Regions from separate parts of the Streptomyces sp. NPDC017520 genome, predicted to be linked through region 3. Evidence: riboswitches for the same ligand, from Rfam matches in the RefSeq annotation. Region 3 holds a riboswitch; each other region holds the start of a gene.
The links. Region 3 has a riboswitch for cyclic di-AMP ahead of ACH4KB_RS14870 (transglycosylase SLT domain-containing protein). Riboswitches for the same ligand answer to the same signal wherever they lie in the genome.
Positions count from the first base shown of each region.

Region 1: another riboswitch for cyclic di-AMP. It lies ahead of ACH4KB_RS26745 (transglycosylase family protein); the one in region 3 lies ahead of ACH4KB_RS14870 (transglycosylase SLT domain-containing protein).
Region 2: another riboswitch for cyclic di-AMP. It lies ahead of ACH4KB_RS27435 (NlpC/P60 family protein); the one in region 3 lies ahead of ACH4KB_RS14870 (transglycosylase SLT domain-containing protein).
Region 4: another riboswitch for cyclic di-AMP. It lies ahead of ACH4KB_RS15930 (M23 family metallopeptidase); the one in region 3 lies ahead of ACH4KB_RS14870 (transglycosylase SLT domain-containing protein).

Region 1 covers NZ_JBIRKB010000012.1:102,988-108,076, reverse strand. Annotated here, with positions in the region: gene ACH4KB_RS26760 (DUF501 domain-containing protein) at 1-198, opposite strand, end outside; gene ACH4KB_RS26755 (septum formation initiator family protein) at 288-767, opposite strand; gene eno (phosphopyruvate hydratase) at 878-2,158, opposite strand; gene ACH4KB_RS26745 (transglycosylase family protein) at 2,483-3,193, opposite strand; cyclic di-AMP (ydaO/yuaA leader) riboswitch at 3,199-3,382, opposite strand; gene ACH4KB_RS26740 (transglycosylase family protein) at 3,672-4,763, opposite strand; partial or broken gene ACH4KB_RS26735 (cytochrome P450) at 4,939-5,089, opposite strand, start outside.
Region 2 covers NZ_JBIRKB010000013.1:63,577-68,665, forward strand. Annotated here, with positions in the region: gene pcrA (DNA helicase PcrA) at 1-1,758, opposite strand, end outside; cyclic di-AMP (ydaO/yuaA leader) riboswitch at 2,039-2,205, shown strand; gene ACH4KB_RS27435 (NlpC/P60 family protein) at 2,204-3,442, shown strand; gene ACH4KB_RS27440 (hypothetical protein) at 3,486-3,839, opposite strand; gene ACH4KB_RS27445 (NlpC/P60 family protein) at 4,087-5,089, shown strand, end outside.
Region 3 covers NZ_JBIRKB010000005.1:343,364-348,452, forward strand. Annotated here, with positions in the region: gene ACH4KB_RS14860 (SpoIIE family protein phosphatase) at 1-715, shown strand, start outside; gene ACH4KB_RS14865 (FAD-dependent oxidoreductase) at 738-2,129, opposite strand; cyclic di-AMP (ydaO/yuaA leader) riboswitch at 2,582-2,769, shown strand; gene ACH4KB_RS14870 (transglycosylase SLT domain-containing protein) at 2,775-3,617, shown strand; gene ACH4KB_RS14875 (GMC oxidoreductase) at 3,767-5,089, shown strand, end outside.
Region 4 covers NZ_JBIRKB010000006.1:19,147-24,235, forward strand. Annotated here, with positions in the region: gene ACH4KB_RS15925 (aldo/keto reductase) at 1-439, opposite strand, end outside; gene ACH4KB_RS15930 (M23 family metallopeptidase) at 597-1,628, opposite strand; cyclic di-AMP (ydaO/yuaA leader) riboswitch at 1,640-1,792, opposite strand; gene ACH4KB_RS15935 (PP2C family protein-serine/threonine phosphatase) at 2,046-3,266, opposite strand; gene ACH4KB_RS15940 (MerR family transcriptional regulator) at 3,406-4,152, opposite strand; tRNA gene ACH4KB_RS15945 (tRNA-Met) at 4,248-4,321, opposite strand; tRNA gene ACH4KB_RS15950 (tRNA-Lys) at 4,843-4,916, opposite strand; gene ACH4KB_RS15955 (FG-GAP repeat domain-containing protein) at 5,044-5,089, opposite strand, start outside.

The DNA of each region.
Region 1 (5,089 bases), on a different contig from region 3:
GGTCAGGTAGTACGTCGTCGGGAACGGCGTGCCGTCCTCCAGACGGGGCTGGGTCTCCACCACGTCCGGGTTGCCGCAGGGGCAGCGGTGCGCGATGGCGCGCAGACCGCGCGGCGGGCGGCCGAGCTGCTGCTCGAACGCGGCGATGTCCGCATCGGTGGGCTGGGTGGACTCGGTCTGCGGAGGGGGCGTTTCCATGCCTGCCTTGGTTCTGCTCGGAAGCTCGTAGAGGTGGACGTACGGAGGGATGTACGGAGGGATGTACGGAGGGATGTACGGGGTCGGTGTCAGTCGCGTTCGGCCCGGTCGGCGCTGTCCACGTCGTCCCAGAGGTTCGCGTGCCACGGCCGGTCGCTCGCGCCCGACTCGCCGCGGCGGTCCTGGGCCGCGTCGGGGTCGGCAACGGTGTAGCCGGTCTCCCCGGGGAGGACGTAGTGGAGGTGCTGGCGGGCCAGCCGCATGATGTACGCGTCGTCCTGGAGCCGCGCCTTCTCGTCCCGCAGCTCCTCGGTGCGCCGTTCCGCCTGGCGCGAGAGCCGCTCCTGCTCGGCGATCTCGTCGCGCTGGGAGACGTACTGCCGCATCGGGTAGGCGAGCGCCACCACCAGGGAGCAGACCACCAGCGCCAGGAACGCGGCCCGGCCGGTGAGCCGGGAGCGGCGGGCCTGCCGGCGGTTCTGGGATCGGTACACGCGGGCCGCGGTCTGCTCGCCGAGCAGTCGCAGCCTGGTCGCGGTGGAGAACCGGTCGCGGTCCTTCCCGGCCATCTGTCCCGCCTCCCCGTCAGAGCTCGTCGGCTCCTACGCACGTCCGTCCCCGCACACGGTACGGGACCGGGTGCGGGGACGGACGGAGGCTACCGTCTTGACGCTACGGGTCAGCCCTTGAAGCGCGGGAAGGCGGAACGGCCCGCGTACACCGCGGCGTCGTCGAGGATCTCCTCGATGCGCAGCAGCTGGTTGTACTTGGCGACGCGGTCCGAGCGGGCCGGGGCGCCGGTCTTGATCTGGCCGCAGTTCACGGCGACGGCGAGGTCGGCGATGGTGACGTCCTCGGTCTCGCCGGAGCGGTGCGACATCATGCACTTGAAGCCGTTGCGCTGGGCCAGCTCGACGGCGTCCAGGGTCTCGGTCAGCGAACCGATCTGGTTGACCTTCACGAGCAGGGCGTTGGCGGAGCCCTCCTCGATGCCGCGGGCCAGTCGCTCGGGGTTGGTGACGAAGAGGTCGTCGCCGACGATCTGCACCTTGGCGCCGATGCGGTCGGTGATGACCTTCCAGCCGGCCCAGTCGTCCTCGTACAGCGGGTCCTCGATGGAGACCAGCGGGTACGCGGAGACGAGCTCCTCGTAGTACTCGGTCATCTCGGCGGCCGAGCGGGACTTGCCCTCGAACTCGTAGACGCCGTCCTTGTAGAACTCGGACGCGGCGACGTCGAGCGCGAGCGCGATGTCGCGGCCCGGGACGTAACCGGCCTCCTTGATGGCCTCGACGATGAGGTCCAGGGCGGCGCGGTTGGACTCCAGGTTCGGGGCGAAGCCGCCCTCGTCGCCGAGTCCGGTGGACAGGCCCTTGGTCTTGAGGACCTTCTTCAGCGTGTGGTAGACCTCCGCACCCCAGCGCAGGCCCTCGGAGAAGGACTCCGCGCCGATCGGGGCGATCATGAACTCCTGGACGTCCACGTTGGAGTCGGCGTGCGAACCGCCGTTCAGGATGTTCATCATCGGAACGGGCAGCAGGTGCGCGTTCGGGCCGCCGAGGTAGCGGAAGAGCGGCAGGTCGGACGCCTCGGAGGCGGCGTGCGCGACGGCCAGCGAGACGCCGAGGATGGCGTTCGCACCGAGCGACGCCTTGTTCTCGGTGGCGTCGAGGTCGAACATCGCCTGGTCGATGAGGCGCTGCTCGGTGGCGTCGTACCCGACGAGCTCCGGGCCGATCTGCTCGATGACGGCGAGGACGGCCTTCTCGACGCCCTTGCCCATGTAGCGGTTGGGGTCACCGTCGCGAAGCTCGATGGCCTCGAACGCACCGGTGGAGGCACCGGACGGAACAGCAGCACGGCCCGTGCTGCCGTCGTCGAGGCCAACCTCGACCTCGACCGTGGGGTTGCCCCGGGAGTCGAGGATTTCCCTGGCTACGACGACGTCGATGGACGGCACGAGGCATCTCCTTCTGGGATCTGACACTGGTTGTGCAGGGTCACTGTGGCCTTGCGACACGAGCCTATCGGGCCCGGCCGCGTCGGCCAGCCGACCGCCCGCCTCCTGGGACGAAAAAGGGCCCAAGGACCTGCATCACGGGACAAAACTCTAGAAATCTACTGTGCGGTAACAACAAGAGGTGAACGCATGCGGGTCCATCGGAGCCCGCCGCTCACGAAGAACCCGGCCCGGCGCGCTGGGGGGAACGAGCGCGCCGGGCCGGGGAGCCGTGCGAGGAGAAGTGCCGCCGGACGCTTCTCCTCCGGGGAGGAGAGACGGCGGTTACTTCAGGTGGAGCTGCTGACCCGGGAAGATCAGGTCCGCGTCCTTGACGATGTCGTCGTTGAGCTTGAAGAGCTTGCTCCAGCCGCCCTTGACGCCCTCCGCCTCGGCGATGGTGCTCAGGGTGTCGCCGGCCTTGACCTTGTACTCGCCGTCGCCCTTCTGGACCTTCTCGCCGGTCGGGGTGGTGACGGTCTTCTTGCTCTCGGCCTTGGGGGCCTCGCGCTGCTCGGAGCGCGTGGTGGGCTGCTCGGCCTGACGCTCGGGCTGCGCCTGCTCGGGCTTGCTCTCGCCGGAGCCGGAGCCGGAGCCGGTGTTCACGCCCGGGTCCACACCGTCGTTGGTGAGACCGCCGGCGCCGGCGCAGGCCCAGGCGCCCGGGCCCTGCATGTCGAGGAGCTTCTCGGCGGTGGCGATCTGCTGGTCCTTGGAGGCCAGGTCGGCACGGGAGGCGTACTGCGTACCGCCGGCGGCGGCCCAGCTGGACTGCGAGAACTGCAGTCCGCCGTAGTAGCCGTTGCCGGTGTTGATGGACCAGTTGCCGCCGGACTCGCACTGGGCGACGGCGTCCCAGGTCTCGACGGAGGCGGCGGAGGCGTTGGTCGCACCCATCAGCGGGACGGCGATCGCGGCGCCGGTGACGCCCGCGAGGGTGGCGATACGGGTGGCCTTGGACGGGCGGCGGTGCTTGCCCTTGCTGTTCAGCAGCATGGAACGAATCTCCTCACCGACGCCTACGAGGTGAGCTGTCGGGTTCGGGCTGATGAGTTGCCCGGTCGCGCGGTGCTGCTCGCGACTTCACCCCTAGCCGGTCCCGTACGTTCTCGTCGGTTTCGACGAGGCGTCCGGACCCGGCGGCTTACCTGGGTCCCCCGCTCCTGCCTACGGCGCTTACGCGTCTGTTCCCTTCGACCGACGGCAGGATTCGGCGTGACGGTCGACGGGGCCCGCGGTGCGAGCGGCTCCGACCGTAAACACAGGCAACCCCGACATTCAAAGATGGACATAGAGGGCAATCAGCCCGAACTCGCCGTGGCCGGCGGGTCGTTTCCGCAGGTGAGGGGCGATTCGCCCGGACCAGCCGGACGAGACGCGCCAGTTGAAGCAAAGAGACCCATGTCTCACTTACGCAAAAGTGGACATAGGTCTCTTAACTGCCTCGATTTTCGGGGTGTTTTCCCGAATTCGATCAATTGGCGGCGGGCGCCCCTGCGGGTGTTCCTGCGCCCTCGGGAGCGGCCGGGTCCGGGCCCTTGGCCGCACCCTCGCCCGCGTCCTCACCCGCACCCCGGTCCGGGCCCAGGTCCAGGTTCTGGCCGGGCAGGATCAGGTCCGGGTCGGAGCCCAGGAGGTCCTTGTTCGTCTCGTACAGGCCGGTCCATCCGCCGGGGATCTCCTGGGCGTCGGCGATCGCCCAGAGGTTGTCCCCGGGCCGCACCGTGTACCCGCCGGCGGTCGCCGCGCCACCGTCCCGCGCGTCGCCTTCGCCGCGCGAGGCGTGCCGGCCGGACTCACGGGGACCGTCCTCCCGGCCCGCGTCGGCCTCCTCGGGCGCGGGGGCTCCCCGATGCTTGCCCCCCTTGCCGTCCTCGCCCGTCGAGGCGTCGGGGGCGGCGGAGGGGTCCGAGGTGTCGGGCGCGTCGGAGGCCGGCGGGGCGGAGGGCGTCACCGAGGGGTCGGGGGCCTCACTCCCCTTCTCCGCGCCACCACTACCGCCCTTGTCCGCCCCATCACTCTTCTCACCCTTGCCGGATTCACCGGACTCGCCGGACTCACCGGATTCGCCCGCTTCGTCGGTCGGGGTGGAGGCCGGGTCGGCCGAGGGGTCCGCCGACGGGTCGGCGGACGGATCCGCGGACGGGTCCGCGGACGGCGAGGTGCCCGGGTCGACGCCGGGCAGACCGCCGTCCACCGCGAGGCCGGAGATCACCGCACAGCTGGGCCACGCCTTCGGGCCCTGGTCGTCCAGGACCTTCTCGGCGACGGAGATCTGCTGCGAGCGGCTGGCGAGGTCGGCGCGGGGCGCGAACGCCGTGCCGCCGTACGCCGACCAGGTCTCCTGCGAGAACTGGAGCCCCCCGTAGTAGCCGTTGCCGAGATCGGCACTCCACATGCCGCCGCTCTCGCACTCGGCGACCCGGTCCCAGGTGGTGGCCTCGGCCGCGTGCGCGCCGCCGGCGCCGAGCAGCGGGATGGCGATGGCCGATCCCGTCACGCCCGCGGCGACGATGATGGCGGGTGCCTGACGAGGGCGGCGGTGTCTGCCGTTCGCGGAGCCCATGGGTATGCCTTCCGTGCGACTGACAAGCGAGTGGCCTGAGCGCCGCACAGCGGATTCCGTGGCTGCTTCGGCGCCCAAGTGGCGCGTGAGCAAGGTGCGCCCGACGCGTCGAACCGTGAACCTAGCGGGACTCGAACGTGTGTCACAAGTCGATGCAGCGCAGATCACGTGAAAGTCACGAAGTTGACGCTCTGTCACTTTTCACGGCCCGGACACCCGGTTCGAACTCGACCGGAAGGGTGCGCAGTCCTCGCATGATGAGCCCGCCGCGCCAGCGCAAATCGCCAGGTTCTCCCGCAAGCCGCAGGTCAGGAAGGCGCCTCAAC
Region 2 (5,089 bases), on a different contig from region 3:
GCGGGTCTCGTCCTGCGGGTCGGTGGAGGCCTGGAGCTCGGCGAGATAGCCCGTGCGCTCCAGGACGGCTTCCAGCACGACGGCGGGGCCGGCGCCGGACTCGACGATCGTGCGCAGCTCCTCCATCAGCGTGTTGAAGCGCTTGACGGCGTTGGACGAGCGGGCGGCCATGCCGTACGCCTCGTCGACGCGGCGCAGTGCCTGGGGGAAGGAGATCTTCTCGCGCATCGACAGGGCGTCGATCATCGCTTCGGCGCGGTCGCCGATGCCGCGCTTGGGGACGTTGAGGATGCGGCGCAGCGGGACGGTGTCCTCGGGGTTGGCGAGGACCCGGAGGTAGGCCAGGACGTCCCGGACCTCCTTGCGCTCGTAGAAGCGCACACCGCCGACGACCTTGTAGGGCAGACCGACGCGGATGAAGATCTCTTCGAAGACACGGGACTGGGCGTTGGTCCGGTAGAAGACGGCGACGTCGCCCGCCTTGGCGTCGCCCGCGTCGGTGAGCCGGTCGATCTCGTCGGCGACGAACTGCGCCTCGTCGTGCTCGGTGTCGGCGACGTAGCCGGTGATGCGGGCGCCGCTGCCGGCGTTGGTCCAGAGGTTCTTGGGGCGGCGGCTCTCGTTGCGCTCGATGACGGCGTTGGCGGCGGAGAGGATCGTCTGCGTGGAGCGGTAGTTCTGCTCCAGGAGGATCGTCGTCGCGCTCGGGTAGTCCTCCTCGAACTGGAGGATGTTGCGGATGGTCGCGCCCCGGAAGGCGTAGATCGACTGGTCCGCGTCGCCCACCACGCACAGCTCGGCGGGGGCGTCGGCCTCCCCGGCCGGGCCGACCAGCTCCCGTACCAGCGTGTACTGGGCGTGGTTGGTGTCCTGGTACTCGTCGACGAGGACGTGGCGGAAGCGGCGGCGGTAGTGCTCGGCGACGTCCGGGAAGGCCTGGAGGAGGTGGACCGTGGTCATGATGATGTCGTCGAAGTCCAGGGCGTTGGCCTCGCGCAGGCGGGCCTGGTAGAGCGCGTACGCCTGGGCCAGGGTCTTCTCGAAACCTCCCCCATTCTCGGCTTCGCTCGAACGGGAGGTGCCCCCTCCGGCCTGCCCGGCGAAGGTCTCCTCGTCGATGAGCTCGTTCTTGAGGTTGGAGACCTTGGCGGTGAAGGACTTCGGCGGAAACTGCTTCGGGTCCAGGTCGAGGTCGCGGCAGACCAGGGCCATCAGGCGCTTGGAGTCGGCGGCGTCGTAGATCGAGAACGACGAGGTGAAGCCGAGCTTCTTCGACTCGCGGCGCAGGATGCGGACGCACGCGCTGTGGAAGGTCATGACCCACATGGCGTTGGCGCGGGGGCCGACGAGCTGCTCGACGCGCTCCTTCATCTCGCCCGCGGCCTTGTTGGTGAAGGTGATCGCGAGAATCTGCCCGGGGTGCGTCCCGCGCTCGGCCAGCAGGTGGGCGATGCGGTGGGTGAGGACCCGGGTCTTGCCGGAGCCGGCCCCGGCGACGATGAGCAGCGGGGACCCGGCGTGCACGACGGCGGCGCGCTGCTCGGTGTTCAGCCCGTCGAGCAGGGCGGCGGAGTCGATCACCGGGCGCGCGTGACCGTCCCGGTAGTACCCGTCCCGGGGCGGCGGGGGCGCGTCGTAGACGCCCTCGAAGAGTCCCTCCGGCACCGCTTCGGGCGCGTGGTCCTCGGGGGGCGGCGGGGGGCCGTCCTCCGCGGACTGGAGGCCGGTCAGGAAACTGTCGTCAAAGAGGCTGCTCATCGCCCCCCGAGTCTAGGCGGCCGGACTGACAAGCTACTGCCGAAGGTGAGAAGGCGGCGTCGGCACCGGGGAATCGCCCGCGCCTCACCCGTACGCACGGAGAGCGGACGTCGACGTTCCGTGAAGGAGTGCCCGGTCGGAGGGGGTGTCGGCCCCCCGATCCGGAAAGGTCACGAAAATGTATCGGGCATATCGCTCATCGTCCTTCCCAGCGGCGGGGCCGGTTGGCTAGCGTGCTCGGTCAGGTGGCCCGTACCTCCCTGGGGCGAACCACGCCCGACGGGCACCTCTGCCGAATCCGTCCCGCCGCCCTGGCGGTGCGGAACCGGGGACCCACACGCGACACCGGGGTGAATCGGTCCGTGCCCTCGCATGCGGACCGTAGGACAGCCTTCCGTTCCGTCCGAACCCGACAGCTAACCCGGTAGGCGGTCCACGGAAGGAGATGCCGGTCTTGGCATCGCATCGCAAGCCGCGCACGAAGGTGCGCACCACCACCCCCGCCGTCGGGCTGACGACGGCCGCGCTGGCCTCCGTGACGCTGCTCTCCACGCAGAGCGCCACGGCCGCGCCGGCTGAGCCGAAGCCCGCCATCGAGGAAGTGCAGAAGAAGGTCGACGCCCTGTACCGGCAGGCGGGCGCCGCGACCCAGGAGTACAACCGGGCCAAGGCCGCCTCCGCGTCCCAGCAGGCGAAGGTCGACACGCTGCTCTCCGACGTGGCGAAGCGGGCCGAGAAGATCAACGAGGCGCGCCGGGCGCTGGGCTCCTACGCGGCGGCCCAGTACCGCAACGGGGGCATCGCGCCGGCGGCGACGTTCTTCCTGGCGGACAACCCGCAGGGGTACTTCGACCAGAGCCGGCTGATGGACCGGGCGACGGAGCGGCAGCAGAAGGCCGTCGCCGAGGTCCGTACGCAGCAGGCCTCGGCGGCGAAGAAGCGCGCGGAGGCGGTGAAGAGCCTGGAGACCCTCACCGAGACGCAGGCCACGCTCGCCTCCAGCAAGAAGGACGTGCAGACCAAACTCACCGAGGCCCGGAGCCTGCTGTCGAGGCTGACCGCCGAGGAGAAGGCGCGGCTGGCGGAGCTGGAGCGCAAGAAGGAGGCCGAGGCGAAGGAGAAGGCGGCGAGGCTGGCCGCCCGGCAGGCCGCCGAGGCGAAGGAGAAGGCCGAGGCCGAGGAGAAGGCCCGCGAGGAGGCGGCGAAGGAGTCCGGCGGCGGTTCGGGCACGGGATCCGGCTCCGGCTCCGGTTCCGGTTCCGGTTCCGGTACGGGAACGGGAACGGGAACGGATCCGGGCTCCGGCTCCGGCACCGGTACGGACAGCGGTTACGCCGCCAAGGCGGAGAAGGTCCTGGCCTTCGCCCGCGCCCAGATCGGGAAGCCGTACGTATGGGGCGCGTCGGGCCCCTCCAGTTACGACTGCTCGGGGCTGACGCAGGCGGCGTGGCGGGAGGCGGGCGTGACCCTGCCCCGGACTACCTGGGACCAGGTGGAGGTCGGGACGCGGGTCGCCACGTCCGATCTGATCCCCGGAGACCTGGTCTTCTTCTACGACGACATCAGCCACGTCGGCATCTACAAGGGCGACGGGATGATGATCCACGCCCCGAAGCCGGGTGCGAACGTGCGCGAGGAGTCGATCTACTCCATGCCGATCTACGGAAGCGTGCGACCGGCGTGACGCGTGCCGGGGGCGGCCCTTGGGCGGCCGCCCCCGGGGAGACTCAGGTCCAGACCGTGGCGATGAAGATGTTGGCGGCCGTCAGTCCGCCGACCGCGGCGAACGCGCCCTTGTCCACCGTCTCGTCGTCCCGCTTGACGTAGACGAGGGCGAGGATCACGACCAGCAGCGCGAGCTTGATGCCGATCTTGACGTTGTTCACGGTCTGGTCGTCGGCCTGGTTGAGCCCGACCAGGGCGATACCGGTGACGAGCATGGTCAGCGCGCCGTGCAGCATGGCGGGGGTGAAGCGGGCGGTGCCCGCTCCCATGGCCTTCATCTGCGTCAGGAAGCCACCCAGCAGGGAGGCGATGCCGATGATGTGCAGGGCGACGAAGACATTGATGAGTACGTCCATGGCTCCGGAGCCTAGCCAGGGCCAAGGATGTGCCTTTCAGTGAGGCCCCCCTTCCTTGTGCGCTTCCTCCGAAATTGAATGCATTGCCCTGATATATGGGCGTATGAGTGATCACCCATGGCCGATGAAACGTCACATCAGGGCAATAGCAGTCATGCCGACTCTTTTCCCGGCACCGGGATTAGCGTCCTTCACGGACCCGCCGGTATTCCCCCGGCGGACAGCCGACAGGAAGGATGCCGCCCCCGTGGCAGCGCACCGCAGGTCAGCTCACCGAAAACCCAAGCAGCGCCCGCTCACCGGCTCTGCTGCCCGCACCGCCGCCACCCTGGCGCTCGCCGGGGCCGCCACCGCGGGGTCGGTCACCGGGGCGGGCGCGGCCCCCGCCGAACCGGCCCCCACCGCCTCGCAGGTCAAGGCGGAGATCGACCGGCTGTACCACGACGCCGAGGTCGCCACCGAGAAGTACAACGGGGCGAAGGAAGAGGCGGCCACCGCCACCCGCGCCGTCGACGCCCTGGCCGACGAGGCCGCCCGTCGCACCGCCCGCCTCAACACCGCCCGGCACGCCCTGGGTTCGCTGGCCACCGCGCAGTACCGCGGCGGAACCCTGGACCCGGCCCTGCAACTGGCGCTCTCCTCCGACCCCGACGCCTTCCTGCAACGCGCCTCCTACCTCGACCGGGCGGGCGACCGGCAGAGTGGGCTCCTGCGCGGCATCCGGCGACAGGTCTCCCAGATCACCCGCGTCAAGGCCCGCGCCGACCAGGAGACCGAGCGCCTCGCCGCCCGCCGCGCCGAGCTGCGCGAACACCGCACCGCGATCCGCACCAAGCTGGCCGACGCCCGCAGGCTGCTGGACACCCTGACCGCCGACGAACGCGCCGCCCATGAGCGCTCCGCCGACGCCCGGCACGGCGGCGGCCCGGCCCACGCCGACCGCTCGTCCGTCCGCAGCGGTCCGGTGGCGGCCCCCGGCTCCCGCGCCGCCCAGGCCATCGACTTCGCGTACGGCGCGATCGGCAAGCCGTACGTCTGGGGCGCGACGGGCCCGAACGCCTTCGACTGCTCGGGCCTGACCCAGGCGGCCTGGAAGGCGGCGGGCGTGAGCCTGCCGCGCACCACCTACACCCAGATCAACGCCGGATCCCGGGTCCCCCGCTCCGAACTGGCCCCCGGTGACCTGGTCTTCTTCTACTCCGGAATCAGCCATGTCGGCCTCTACATCGGCGGCGGCCAAATGATTCACG
Region 3 (5,089 bases):
GTACGACGTCATCGAGACCGGCCACGAACTCGCCCTGATCATCGGCGACGTACAGGGACACGGTGTCTCGGCCGCCGCGACCATGGGGCAACTGCGCAGTGCGGTAAGAGCGTTCGCGCTGAGCAATCACGATCCGCAGGAGGTGATGAGCGGGACGAACCGGCTGCTCATCGACCTCGACCCGGGACAGTTCGCGAGCTGCTGCTACATCGCGCTGGACCCGGTGACCGGAGTGGCCCGCGCCGTACGGGCGGGGCATCCGCAGCCCGTGCTGCGTCGGGCGGACGGCCGGACGGAAGTGCTGGACCTGCCCGGCGGCATCGTGCTCGGGATCGACGGGCAGGCGGCCTATCCGGTCACCGAGATGCGCCTCGAACCGGGCGCGATGCTCGCCCTGTTCACGGACGGGCTGATCGAGCGCCCCGGGACCGACATCGACGAGGGGATCGAGCGGCTGCGCGCCACCGTCGAACGCATCGGCGCGGTCCCCCTGGCCGAGACGGCCGACCAGGTCATCGGAGAGGCCAGGGCGGCCGTCGACCGCCCCGACGACATCGCGCTGCTGCTCGCCGCCCGGTGGGCCGGGGCCCCGGAGGTCCGCCGGCCGCGGGAGGACCGGGCGCCCGGCCCCGACCTGTGGCGCACGTTCAGGAGGCCGGACCCGGGGCGCACGGCAGGCGCACCGGATCCGGCCTCCGGAGAGACGTCCTGCTGATCAGGCGCCGCCGAGGCGTTGATCAGACGTCGGCCGGCGGCTCCGCCGGCGCGAAGGCGCCGGAGGCCTCCAGCATCCCCTCGCGCTCCACGACCTTGATCCGCTCACGGCCCTGGGCCGCGCCCAGAGCCTGCTCGTGGGCGTCCAGCTTGTGCCAGCCCTCCCAGGTCGTGTAGCGCACGCCGCGGTCCGCCAGGAAGGCCTCGACGGCCTCCGGAGCGGGCGTGGCCGGCTCCGGCAGCCGGCCGGCCGCCCGGTCTTCCAGGACGCAGGCGACCGTCTCGTTCGCGTCGCCCTTGGTGTGTCCGATCAGACCGATCGGACCGCGCTTGATCCAGCCCGTGACGTAGACCGAGGCCATGTGCTCGTCGCCGGAGATGACGCGTCCCGCCTCGTGCGGCACGGTGCCGGAGGCCACGTCGAAGGGGAGCTTGGGCAGCTCCTCCGAGTAGTAGCCGACGGCCCGGTAGACGCTCTGCATGTCCCAGTCCGTGAACCGGCCGGTGCCCCGGACGTTGCCGGTGCCGTCCAGCTCGGTGCGCTCGGTGCGCAGCGCCACGACCTTGCCGTCCTCGCCGAGGATCTCGACCGGGGACTCGAAGAAGTGCAGGAACAGCTTGTGCGGGCGGTCGCCGACATCGCGGATCGCCCAGTTCTCCAGGGTCTGCGCGACCATGTTGGCCTGCTTGTTCTCCCGGCGGGTCGCGATGGAGCCCTCGTCGTACTCGATGTCCTCGGGGTTGACGATGACCTCGATGTTGGGGGAGTGGTCCAGCTCCCGCAGCTCCATCGGGCTGAACTTGGCCTGTGCGGGGCCACGCCGCCCGAAGACGTGCACCTCCAGCGCCTTGTTCTCCTTGAGGCCCTGGTACACGTTGTCCGGGATCTCGGTGGGCAGCAGCTCGTCCGCCGTCTTGGCCAGGACGCGGGCCACGTCCAGGGCCACGTTCCCGACGCCGAGCACGGCGACCTTCTCCGCGGCGAGCGGCCAGGTGCGCGGGACCTCGGGGTGCCCGTCGTACCAGGAGACGAACTCGGCCGCGCCGTAGGAGCCGTCCAGCTGGATGCCGGGGACGTCGAGCGCCCGGTCGGCCTCGGCGCCGGTGGAGAAGATCACCGCGTCGTAGAACGACCGCAGGTCGTCCAGGCCGATGTCGTGCGGGTAGCTGACGTTCCCGAAGAGCCGGATCTGGGGCTTGTCCAGCACCTGGTGCAGGGCCTTGACGATGCCCTTGATCCGCGGGTGGTCGGGGGCCACGCCATAGCGGATGAGGCCGAAGGGCGCGGGCATGCGCTCGAAGAGGTCGATGGAGACCCCCGGGTCCTGGCAGACCTCGGATTTGAGCAGCGCGTCCGCAGCGTAGATACCGGCGGGGCCGGCTCCGACAATGGCGACGCGGACGGGGCGTGTCATGGCGTGGTGATCCTTCGGGGCGGGCGAACGCGGGCAGGTACAGCGTACGTCGGAGGTAAGGGTTGGCTTACTAGTCTCCACCGCACACCGTAAGCGATCGCCCCGAGGGCTGTTCGACCGGCCCCGCCTAGAGTGTCCGATTGGCCCGTTTTTCTGTGCCGATATGGGCGATTCGCTTCTTTTGGGCATTCTGCTCAATAAAAGGCTTACTGGCGCTTCTGGGGTATTTGCTTGGGCTCGTTTTCGCCATCACCGCGAGGGAGTGGTGAGCGTCACGTCCGCGAGGGCGGACGCGGAAGTGGAAGCTTCGGTTCCCTTCTGTGCGAAGAAAGTTGACGACGTGACGGAGTGACCCGATCCGGCGATTCCGTCTTTCGATCTTGCGTGGAAAAGGGAATCCGGAATGCGGGGCTTGTTCTGTTCGGCGTTTCTCGCCTACGGTCACCGTCAATCCGGATGGAACGCCGAATCCTGCCGCCGTCCGGGAATCCGAAACCCACTCGAGTACGGCAGGAGCGGGGGACCCAGGTAAGTCGCCGATCCGTAACCGGAACGGCTTGGGGTGAAGCCGCACGAGCGTGCGGCCAGACATCTCCCGTCTGAACCCGACAGCTCACCCCGCAGGCGCCGGAGAGGAAATCCCCCATGCCCGCACAGGGTAAGCACCGTCGTTCCCGTTCCACCTCGCTGCGCCGCGGCCTTGCAGCCGTGACTACAGGTGGAGCCGTCCTCGCCCTCCCCGTGATAGGTGCCACCAGCGCCTTCGCGGCCCCCGTGCCCGCCACCGCGCCGCAGCAGGCCGTGGCGCCCGCCTCGATTCCCCAGGTGAATTCCGCCGTGCGGGCCGCGCCCGCCGAGCATTCCGTGGCGGCCGGTGAGACGCTTTCCAAGATCGCCCGCGAATATTCCGTGAGCGGCGGCTGGGAGAAGCTGTACGAAGGCAACCGGAAGATCATCGGAGAGAATCCCGATCTTATTCACCCGGGTATCAAGCTGACCCTCGGAACCAAGGCCGAGGCCCCTTCGGGTGGTAAGGCGGACAAGGCCGCCGAGGCTTCCCCGTCCGCCGTGCGTGGTGCCGAGGCGGACCGTGCCGACCGTTCGGAGCGTGTCAACGCCACTCCCGCGGCAAAGGCCGCTCCGGCCGCCGAGAAGGCCGTCACGTACACGAACGACCTCGACGGCTGGATCAAGGAGTCGCTGGCGGTCATGGCCGAGCAGGGCATCCCCGGCACCTACGAGGGCATCCACCGCAACATCATGCGCGAGTCCTCGGGCAACCCGGCCGCGATCAACAACTGGGACTCCAACGCGGTCAAGGGCACCCCGTCCAAGGGGCTGCTCCAGGTCATCGACCCGACCTTCCAGGCCTACCACGTGCCCGGCACCTCGACCGACAGCTACGACCCGGTCGCCAACATCACGGCCGCGTGCAACTACGCGGCGGACCGCTACGGCTCGATCGACAACGTCTTCGGCGCCTACTGATCCTCCGCGCCCGAGCCCGAGGGGCCCCGGACCTCATCTTGGTCCGGGGCCCCATGCGCGTACCGGGAAGTTACCCCCAAGTTTCTAGTGACTTGCCAGGCGATCGACAGTAGAACCTGTTGCACTCTGTCGAGAGTGAGGTATGTCACATGAGCGACACCACCATGCGGGATGGCGAGACCAAGGGTGTCTCGCGTCGAAGATTCATCGCTGGAACAGGTTCTCTCCTGGGGGCTGCGGCTATCGCCGGGCACTCCGCACCGGCGTGGGCGGGCGTCCGGACGGCAGCAGCGCCGATCGGCTCCGGGGCCCGGGTGCCGGTGCTGGTCGTCGGCACCGGATACGGCGGCTCCGTGGCGGCCCTCCGGCTCGCCCAGGCCGGCGTCGACGTCCATATGGTCGAGATGGGCATGGCCTGGGACACGCCGGGTGCGGACGGCAAGATCTTCGCCAACACCACCAGACCCGACGACCGCTCCTTCTGGCTGCGGACCAGGACCAAGCAGCCGCTGAGCAACTTCCTCGGCTTCCCCATCGACAAGGACGTCAACCGCTACACCGGCATCCTGGACGCCGAGGAGTTCGCCGGCATCACCGTCTACCAGGGCCGCGGTGTCGGCGGCGGGTCCCTGGTCAACGGCGGTATGGCCGTCACCCCGCGCCGGGAGAACTTCGGCGCGATCCTCCCCTCGGTGAACGCCGGGGAGATGTACCGCACCTACTACCCGCGCGCCAACAGCGGACTGGGCGTCACCACCATCGACCCCGCCTGGTTCGACAGCGTCGACTGCTACCAGTACGCCCGGGTCGGCCGGAAACACGCCCAGCGCTCCGGCTTCCCGTTCCTCTTCGTTCCCGCCGTCTACGACTGGGACTACATGAAGCAGGAGGCGGCCGGGACCGTCCCCAGGTCGGCCCTGGACGCCGAGATCCTCTACGGCAACAACTACGGCAAGAAATCGCTCCAGAAGACCTACATCGACCGGATCAGGGCCACCGGCCGGGTCACCATCTCCCCGCTCCACCAGGTCACCACGGTCACCCCGGCCCCGGGCGGCGGCTACACGGTGCTCATCGACCAGCTGGACACCGTCGGCCGGACGACCGCCACCAAGACCGTCACGGCGGACAAGGTCTTCTTCGCCGCGGGCAGCGTGGGCACCAGCAAGCTGCTCGTCGGCCTCAAGGCCACCGGTGCGCTGCCCCTCCTCAACGACGAGGTCGGCAAGGGCTGGGGCGACAACGGCAACGTCATGTGCGGCCGGGCCAACCACCTCTGGGACCCGACCGGGAAGGTGCAGTCGTCGATCCCCACCGGCGGCATCGACAACTGGGACGCCGGCGGGGCCTTCGCCGAAGTCGCGCCGCTGCCCACCGGGATCGAGACGTGGGCCTCGTTCTACCTCTCCATCACCAAGAACCCGCACCGGGCCCGGTTCACCTGGAACGCCGCGACGGGGAAAGCCGAGCTG
Region 4 (5,089 bases), on a different contig from region 3:
CGTCCTTCACCAGTTGGTCGAGGGCGGTGATGATCTCCTCGACCGGGACGGCCTCGTCGTCGAAGTGCGTGTAGTAGAGGTCGATGTGGTCGGTGCCGAGGCGGCGCAGCGATGCCTCCGCCGCGCCCTTGATGGTGCCGGCGGACAGGCCCCGGTGGTCGGGGTGGGCGCCGGCCTTGGTGGCGACGACGATGTCGGCCCGGTTGGAGCGGGAGGCGAGCCACTTGCCGATGACGGTCTCCGACTCACCGCCCTCGTTGCCCTCGACCCAGGCGGAGTAGGCGTCGGCGGTGTCGATGAAGTTGCCGCCGGCCGCGACGTACGCGTCCAGGACCGCGAAGGACTGGTCCTCGTCCGCCGTCCAGCCGAAGACGTTGCCGCCGAGGGCGAGAGGGAAAACCTGGAGGTCGGAGCTGCCGAGAATGCGCGGAGAAGTCATGTGGAGGTTCAACGGGACGGGGCGGGGACGGTATTCCGCCGCCCGCCGGACCGTACCGTCCCCGGACAGACCGGCAGCCCTGACGTCGGGGGGTGTGCGTCAGGGCTGCCGGGGTTGCGGGGCGGCGACGAAGGACGTCAGCCGCGGGGCCTGGAGATCAGACGTTCAGGCCCTTGCTGTTGAGCCAGGCCATCGGGTCCATCGCGGAACCGCCCGCGGTGCGGACCTCCAGGTGGAGGTGGACGCCGGTGACGTTGCCGCTGTCGCCCATGCGGCCGATGGTCTGGCCGGTGGTCACCTTCTGGCCGACGGAGACCTCGATCGAGGACTGGTGGGCGTACCAGATCTCCGTGCCGTCCTCCAGCTGCAGGACCGTGCGGTAGCCGTACGAACCGGAGTAGCCGGCCGATGTGATCGTGCCGCTGTGCACGGCCTTGAGCGGTGCGCCGGCCGACCCGGCGAAGTCGAGACCGGTGTGCTGGCCCGAGGACCAGAGCGCGCCGGACTGACCGTAGGTCGAGGTGATCGTGTACGAGAAGGTGGGGAGGGAGAAGCTGGCGGCGAGCTTGGCGAGCCGCTCGGCCTCCTTCTTCTTCTTCGCCGCTTCCTCCGCCGCCTTCTTCTTCGCGGCGGCAGCGGCCTCGGCCTCGTCCTGCTGCTTCTTGGCCTCGGCGGCGGCGGTCTCGGCCGCTGCCTTCTCGGCGGCGGCCTTGGCCTCGGCGTCGGCGCTGGCCTGCTGCTGCTCGGCCTGCTGGAGGATCCGGGCGCGCAGCGCCTCGCCGGCGCCGGTGCCCTGCTCGGCCTCGGCGGTGGTGAGGCCGGCGGTGGTGAGCGGCGCGGACGCGGCGACCGGGGCGGGCTCCGCCTCCTCGGACATCAAAGACCCGACGCCGGGAAGGGACTTGGCGTCGGGGAGGTTGTCCACGATGGAATCGGGAAGAGAGATGGAGACCGGCGCCTTGTCCTGAGCGGTGGCCATACCGCCCGCGCCGACAGCCGCTATGACACCGACTCCGAGGACGGTGGAGCTACGGGCCAGACCACGCTGCTTGGCCACGCGGTGCTTGCCGCGCACGGGACGGATGGACTCCGCGGTGGGGTTCCATTCCTCCCAGGTGCGCTCCTCGCCACCGAGGGTGTCGGCACTGAAGGGTGACGGGGCCTCAGGGGCAGGCTTGTTGGACGCCACGTGGGCGCACTCCTTTCCTTCCTTCTCGCCTACCGGGTTAGCTGACGGGTTCGGAGCAGGAAGGTCTCCTACGGGCCCCTCCGTCTCTCACGAGACGCAGGCGTCCGATTCACCCCATGTAGGTGGTTCCCCGGTTCCCTTGCGGAATTCGGCGCTCGCGCGCGGCGCCGTCTCTGACGACGGCTGTGACGACCGCGCTGCGTTATCGAACGTTAATAGACGGACGGGCCCTATTCCAAGCTGTTCCTGTTGATCATTAACGAACACGGCAGGGATGTACGGGTGACAACCGGGCGCAATCGGGCGACTTGACCACGCCTCAGCCACACTGCTTTTTCTGACAGTGTGTCAAATGTTATGCGGAGCGGCGCCTTTTGATTACGCACCGTGTCACCGCCCGGCACCATCACTCCGGCGTCACCGCCCGGCGTCATCGCCCCGGCCCACGATCTTCACCGTCGTCCGGCGCACGGGCTGCCCCTCCGCCGGCCGGCCGACCGCGATGAGCGCCATGTCGTCCGTGGTCCGCCCACCGGTGTGCAGCCGTACGTCGTCCGTCAGCGCGGACAACAGCTCCTCCGGGCCCGGGAAGATCCGGCCGCGCAGCCGGGCCGCCGGATCGTAGAAGACCCCGTTCGGGTCCCGGGCCTCGGACAGGCCGTCCGTGAAGGCGAGGAGCGTCGCCCCCGCGGGCATCGCCCACTCGTCGGACCGGTCCGGCCACACCCCCAGGTCCATCCCCAGCGGCATGGCGGGCACCGAGGGTGCCAGCACCTCCAGGGCGCCGTCGGCGTGCAGCAGGATCGGCTCGGGGTGACCGCGGTTGACGAGGCGCAACGAGGCGGCACCGGGCGGGATCTCGGCCAGCACGGCGGTGATGAACCCCTCCATCGCGTCCAGCCCGTACCGCCGCGTCCCCTCCCGGGCCAGCGCCCGCTCCAGCCGCTGCGCGACACCCTCCAGCGAACGCTCCTGCTCGGCCGCCTCCCGGAACGCCCCGATGATCACCGCCACCGCCTCGACGGCGTCCAGCCCCTTGCCGCGTACGTCGCCGACGACCAGACGCACTCCGTACGGGGTGTCCGCGACGGCGAACAGGTCGCCGCCCACGAACTCGTCCGCCTGGGCCGCCTCGTACCGCGCGGCCACCTGGAGTCCGCCGATCCGCTCGGCCGGGGTCGGCAGCACGGCCCGCATGGCGGTCTCCGCGATGACCCGGGCCGAGGCCAGCTGCTCGTTGCCACGCCGTACGACGCCGTTGATGACGAGGGCCAGCACCGAGGCCGTGAGCACGGTGATCAGCTCGATGATCGGGACCACCTGGGTGGACGTCCCGTCGGAGAGCCTCATCGCGATGACGGAGAGGACCGCGGCGATGCCCGTACGGACGGTCCGGGACTTCGAGAAGAACGGCGCGGCGATCAGCGGGGCCGCGACGAACAGGGGGACAGCGGTGAAGTTGGGCGGAGTCAGCGAGTCGAGCACCAGCCCGCCGAGGATCAGCAGGGCCGGGAGCAGCCGGACGAACCGTCCGGTGCGCCGCCCGTCGGACGTCAGCTGGCCCTCCCGGGACCCGAACACCACCCGGCCCACGGCGTCGAAACTCCCCGCCGTGGCACTGCGCCGTTCGTCGGCCATCCCCACCTGTGCACTCCTGCCCGGTCCACCCACGGCTGCGGACGGTACCGCGCCCCGCCCAGGCTTCCCGGAGCCGCGCCGAGCGGCTACTCCGCATCGGCCGAATAGGGGGAGCGGGCGGAGGCCCGGCCTTCCGTGGTCAGTCGGAGAGCCGGTGTTCCGCGTATACCGTCAGTGCGTCCCGTACGAAGGCGGCGGTGCCGTCCCCGTAGCGATCGTAGTTCTTTCCGAAGCGGGGGTCGGCGACATACATCTCGCCGAGCCCGATCACATACGAACGACTGGGCGCCTTGGCCGAGGACAGCCAGGCGCAGTGCCGCCGCGCGAGGTCCTGCGCCTCGGCCCCGTCGGCGGCGAGCCCTCCCTCCCTGGCCCGTCCCCAGGCGCGCGCGATGGCCTCGTGCTCGTCCTGGAACGCCTTCTTCTGCTCGTCGCCGAGCGAACGCCACCAGCGGTCGCCCTCCTCGTACGCGTCCCGGCCCCAGCGCTCGGTGACCTCCTGCTCGTGGGCGGTGTGATCGAAGCCGTCGAACACTTCATCGGCCATGAGTTCCATCCCCTCCTGCGTCTTGTGGAGAGTGGTCCGCACCGAGGCGATCTGCCGCCCGATGCGCGCCTGCTCCTGTTCGAGCAGCCGCAGATGCGCCCGCAGCGCCACCGCCGTGTCCCGCTGCCCCGCGAGCACGTCCTTGATGGCGGACAGCGAGAGGCCCAGCTCCCGCAGCAGCAGGATGCGCTGCAGCCGGACGAGGGCGTCCTGGTCGTAGTAGCGGTAGCCGTTGCTCCCGATCCGGCTCGGCGTGAGGAGACCGACGTCTCCGTAATGCCGGAGCGTGCGGCTCGTGGTGCCGGCCCGACGGGCGATTTCCTGAATGGACCACTCCATGCCGGAAACGCTGCGTCAAGGTCAAGCCGCGCCATCACGACGCCGGGAAACGACTCGGGCCCGGCACGCTGTGCGTGCCGGGCCCGGGCCTTCAGTAGCGGGGACAGGATTTGAACCTGCGACCTCTGGGTTATGAGCCCAGCGAGCTACCGAGCTGCTCCACCCCGCGTCGGTAAACACAACTCTACGGCATACCCGGCGCGCCCTTGACCAATTACGGCGGAGCTCCTCCGGGACGGAGGCGAGCCCCATGGCCGGAACCCGGACAGCGGCGCCCCCGGTGCCCCCGGTGCCCCCGGTGCCCCCGGTGCCCGATGATGGCGGCCCCTCACACCACGCGACGCCCTGGGGGACCATGCGCACCAGACACACCTTCACCGCCGCACTCACCACGGCCGGCCTGCTCCTGACCCGCGGTACGCGGACAGGGTGGCCGCGTGGAGGGCCGGGCAGGCCCCGGACTCGCGTGACCCGGAGGAGCCCCGGCCGGTGCGGGGGTTCACGCTCCCCGCCGAGCCCGAGGCGTAGCCCGCCCAGAACGACCGCGGCCCCTGCCTCTCACGAGAGGCGGGGGCTGCTTCGCGTGATCGTTTGCACTTCGATGGAGCATCGATGGAGCGAGCGTCCGAAATGAACCCGAACAAGCAGCGACCCCAGATCAGAGAAACTCTCTGACCTGGGGTCGACGGGTAGGCCGTGTGGGACTCGAACCCACAACCAACGGATTAAAAGTCCGCTGCTCTGACCAATTGAGCTAACGGCCCCTGGGAGATCACTCCACGAGCATAGCCGCCCCCGGCCCGACGGCCGAGGCGGTATCCGATTCGCGTCCCGGCACGGCGTCGCCGGACGCGGGCCCCGGCGATCCACCCGCCGGGGCCCGGCACTTCCCTAGAACAGCGAGAGGTAGCCCTGCCAGCCGGGGCTGAGCTTCTCG